Regions from separate parts of the Rhizobium fabae genome, predicted to be linked through region 1. Evidence: riboswitches for the same ligand, from Rfam matches in the RefSeq annotation. Region 1 holds a riboswitch; the other holds the start of a gene.
What was found. A riboswitch is a leader RNA that binds a small molecule or an ion and turns the genes downstream of it on or off. The one in region 1 is predicted to bind S-adenosylmethionine.
Positions count from the first base shown of each region.

Region 2: linked by a shared signal. The riboswitch ahead of EFB14_RS12095 (O-succinylhomoserine sulfhydrylase) and the one ahead of metA (homoserine O-acetyltransferase MetA) in region 1 are both predicted to bind S-adenosylmethionine.

Region 1 is NZ_ML133652.1:61,638-64,035, forward strand. It holds gene EFB14_RS17575 (ABC transporter ATP-binding protein/permease) at 1-1,193, opposite strand, end outside; SAM riboswitch at 1,309-1,386, shown strand; gene metA (homoserine O-acetyltransferase MetA) at 1,435-2,358, shown strand.
Region 2 is NZ_ML133649.1:175,914-178,311, forward strand. It holds gene EFB14_RS12090 (2'-deoxycytidine 5'-triphosphate deaminase) at 1-855, opposite strand, end outside; SAM riboswitch at 929-1,007, shown strand; gene EFB14_RS12095 (O-succinylhomoserine sulfhydrylase) at 1,051-2,235, shown strand.

The DNA.
Region 1 (2,398 bases):
AGCGTGTCGGGCGCGGTATTTTCGTAGGTGATGCTGTCCTTGAGGTCGAAATCCTCGTCCATGTCGAGCAGCGCCTGGCGGAAATCGGTGACGCGCATCAGCGTGGCGCGCCATTCGGCGATCGGGCCGAAATTGGCGACATACCAGCGCAACGCCGTATTGACCTGGTTGAAGGCGCCAACGGACATCATCAGCTGGCCGAGGGTGAGGCCGCCGGAGAAATAGGCGGGGGCGGCGACGATGATCGGGATGACGATCACCAGCCAGCCGTAGCCGGCCGAGACCCAGGTAAGGTTGGTATTGGCCATGGCGAGGCGCTTGACGACCCTCAGCACCGAGCTGATGTCGGTGTTGATGCGCCTGCGCTCGTTCTCCTCGCCGCGGGCAACCGTGATCGCCGGCATGTTCTCGTTGGCATGCATCAGCGTGAAGCGAAGCTCGGCTTCCTTGGAGAATCGATCGGCATTGAGCTTGACCAGCTTGCGGCCGACAACCTGGCTCAGCACCGAGGCGGAAGCGGCGTAAAAAATCGCCGCCCAGACCATATAGCCAGGAATGGAGAAGCTGTGGCCGCTGATGTGGAAGATGAAGCCGCTCGACAGTTCCCAGAGCACGCCGATGAAGCTCACCAGAAGGATGGTCGACTGCAGCAGGCCGAGAACGAGCCCCGTCGTGCTTTCGGCGAGGTTGCGGGAATCCTCGTGCAGGCGTTGGTCCGGATTGACGCCGATCAGGCCGCTGGAGGCGAGCCGCAGCGCCCGCTTGCGCTTCAGCCACTGGTCGACGAGATCGCGCGACAGGCCTTCGCGCATGTAGAGCGCGGTCATCTGGTTCAGCCAGGCCTGCAACACGTTGAGCAGCAGCAGCGTGCCGGCGATCATCGCGAAGATTTCGAGCTGGTGGAAGAATTCGCCGAGATCGCGACGCTCGAGTGAATCGTAGAAGGGGGCGTTCCACTCGTTGAGGATGACCTGGCCATAGGCCGTCACCAGGATAACGAGGATCAGCACGGTTGCCAGGAACAGCACCTTGCCACGCACTGCCGAATTCCAGAATGCCGAGAACATCACCCCGAGGCGATATGTCAGGCTGAAATCATACCCTACCCTATCCTGCCTCCGGATTCCGGGCCTCCCCTCGATCTTATCTGCCATCATGCTTTTCCAATACGCCCATACTGTTATTATTAACATGGTGGCGTTACCCGTCTATCAACAGATTCTATCAGTCATTAAAGTGTGATGATGCTTGCATGGGTTGCCCCTGCATGCATTCCGCAGTTGATTCGCAGTCCGACAGGGGCTAATTAATGCACTCCGTGGTGATTTGGCCGGCCGGCTTGCAGCCACGTTAAAGAAGTCGCTAAAGGGCCGCGTGCGGACCGGTAGCGATTTTTTTCGCCGCCGGTTTTTTGTTTTTGATCGAGTGACCGCAATGCCTATCAAGATCCCCGATACGCTGCCCGCCTTCGAGACCCTGGTTCAGGAAGGCGTGCGGGTGATGACCGAGACGATGGCGATCCGTCAGGATATTCGCCCGTTGCAGATCGGGCTGCTCAACCTGATGCCGAACAAGATCAAGACCGAAGTGCAGATGGCGCGTCTCGTCGGCGCCTCGCCGCTGCAGGTCGAGCTGTCGCTCATCCGCATCGGCGGCCACAAGGCGAAGAATACGTCCGAAGACCATCTGCTCGCCTTCTACCAGACCTGGGAAGAGGTGAAGCAGCGCAAATTCGACGGCTTCATCATAACCGGGGCACCGATTGAGCTCCTGCCTTATGAGGACGTTACCTATTGGGCGGAGATGCGGGAAATTCTCGAATGGACGGAAACCAACGTCCATTCGACGATGAACGTCTGCTGGGGCGCGATGGCGGCGATCTACCACTTCCACGGCGTTCCGAAATACGAGCTGAAGGAGAAGGCTTTCGGCGTTTATCGCCACCGGAACCTCAAGCCTTCATCGATCTATCTCAACGGCTTTTCCGACAATTTCGAGGTGCCGGTGTCGCGCTGGACCGAGGTGCGCCGCGCCGATATCGAGAAATCCGAAAGCCTGGAGATCCTGATGGAATCCAGCGAGATGGGCGTCTGCCTCGTGCATGAGAAGAAAGGTCGGCGGCTCTACATGTTCAACCATGTGGAATATGACTCGACCTCGCTTTCCGACGAGTATTTCCGCGACGTCAATGCCGGCGTGCCGATCAAGATGCCGCACAATTACTTCCCGCATAACGATCCGGCGCTTGCGCCGCAGAACCGCTGGCGCAGCCATGCGCATCTGCTGTTCGGCAACTGGATCAACGAAATCTACCAGACGACACCTTATGACGTCGAAGAGATCGGCGCGGACCTCTGAGCGGCATTTCTTTCTGATCCGACCGGTTGCGGTTTGGAGC
Region 2 (2,398 bases), on a different contig from region 1:
GCGGAATTCGCCGACCAGCGGGTCGAAGGGGGTCATCTCGGCCGCATAATCCGGCGGCACGTGCACCGCCTCGCGCGAGACGAGGATATAGAACTCGTCGGGATCGAGGATCAGTTCGTTGCGGCCGCGGCTGTAGAGCGGCTCCCAGAAATCGAAGATATCGTGTTGGGCCTTCTTGTCGACGTCGACGACAGCGGTGTGGTGCTTGCCGCGATAGCCGATCAGGCCGTCCTTGTCTCCGGCGAGGTCGATCGACAGTGCGATGCCCCCGCCGGACACGTTTGGCAGCTTGCTGGCGACCAGCGTCTCGCTTTCATGCAGCTTCAGGAGTTCCGGCTCGCCGAGCAGGGCCTGGCCGACGCGGAAGCGGATCTGCGATAGGCGCGAGCCGCGGCGCACGACGATCGGGAAGGTGCGCGGGCTGATCTCGAGATAGAGCGGGCCGGAATAACCGGCCGGGATCTTGTCGAACTCCTGGGCGTAATCGGTGATGACGCGGGTGAAGATATCCAGCCTGCCGGTCGAGCTCTTCGGGTTGGCCGAGGCCGACATGTCGGCGGGAAGAGCAAGGCTCTCCATCAGCGGCACGATGTAGACGCAGCCGGTTTCGAGCACCGCGCCTTCCGACAGGTCGATCACATGCAGGCTCAGCCGGTCGAGCTTGTCGGACACCAGATGCGAGGGGCCGGGCATGAAGCTGGCACGCACGCGAAAAGCCTTGGCGCCAAGGCGCAGGTCGAGGCTTGCCGGCTGGATCTGGTCGCGGTCCAGCTCCCGTTCGGAGATCAGACGCTCCGTTTCGAACAGCGCTGATATCGCGCGATCCGCCAGAATTCCCGTTTCACGAGCCATCATGCCTCATCCATCATTTGCCGCCGACAAAACCAAACTCGGGGAATTGACGCAAGCAGCTAACAGCAGTATTGCAGAATTATCCCGTGGTGATTTGGCCGGTCGGCTTGCAGCCACGTTAAACAAGTGGCTAAAAAGACCGGGTTGAAACCGGTCTGCTTTTGCGACCGGTTTTTTTTGTTATGTGAAGGTGATGGCATGAGCAAGACCTGGCGCCCGGCAACCCAACTCGTCCATGGCGGCACGCTGCGTTCGCAATATGGCGAAACGTCCGAGGCAATCTATCTCACGCAGGGTTTCGTCTACGATACGTCGGAGGCGGCCGAAGCCCGTTTCAAGGGCGAGACGGACGGCTTTATCTATGCCCGCTATGGCAGCCCGACCAACGACATGTTCGAAAAGCGCATGTGCATGCTGGAAGGCGCCGAAGACGCCCGCGCCACGGCCTCCGGCATGGCCGCCGTCACCGCCGCCATCCTCTGCCAGCTGAAGGCCGGCGATCATATCGTCGCTGCGCGCGCTCTGTTCGGCTCCTGCCGCTGGGTTGTGGAAACGTTGGCGCCGAAATACGGCATCGACTTCACGCTGGTCGACGGTCGTTACCTCGAGAACTGGGAAAAGGCGATCACGCCGAAGACCAAGGTGTTCTTCCTGGAAAGCCCGACCAACCCGACACTCGAGGTGATCGACATCGCCAGCGTCGCTAAGCTCGCCAACCAGGTCGGCGCCAAGGTCGTCGTTGACAACGTCTTTGCAACGCCGCTCTTCCAGAAACCCTTGGAACTCGGCGCCCATATCGTCGTCTATTCCGCGACCAAGCATATTGACGGCCAAGGCCGGTGCCTTGGCGGCGTGGTGCTTTCCGACAAGGAATGGATCGACGAGAACCTGCACGACTATTTCCGCCATACCGGGCCGGCCATGTCGCCGTTCAATGCCTGGACGCTTCTGAAGGGCATCGAGACGCTGCCGCTGCGCGTCAAGCAGCAGACGCAGAATGCGGCGAAGATCGCTGATTTCCTGGCCGAGCAGGGCAAGGTCGCCAAAGTGATCTATCCCGGCCGCAAGGACCATCCGCAGGCCGATATCATCGCCAAGCAGATGACGGGCGGCTCGACGCTGGTCTGCTTCGAGCTGAAAGGCGGCAAAGAGGCTGCCTTCGCGCTGCAGAACGCGCTCGATGTCGTCAAGATCTCCAACAATCTCGGCGACAGCAAGAGCCTGATCACGCATCCGGCAACGACGACGCACAAGAACCTGACGGAAGAGGCGCGTGCCGAACTCGGCATCTCGCCCGGCACGGTGCGCTTTTCGGCCGGCATCGAGGATACGGACGACCTGATCGAGGATTTCGCGAAGGCGCTCTCCAAGGTCTCGGCCTGATCCGGAGCATGATGCCGAAAAGCGTGAGCGGTTTTCGGACGACATCATGCTCTATATCTAAGACAAGGACGGCCGAACCTCACCCGGGTTCGGCCGGACCGGCGGCGGAACAAGTTTACCCGTGCCGGCGTTCCGAAGCAGAATTAACACTGACAATTAGGCT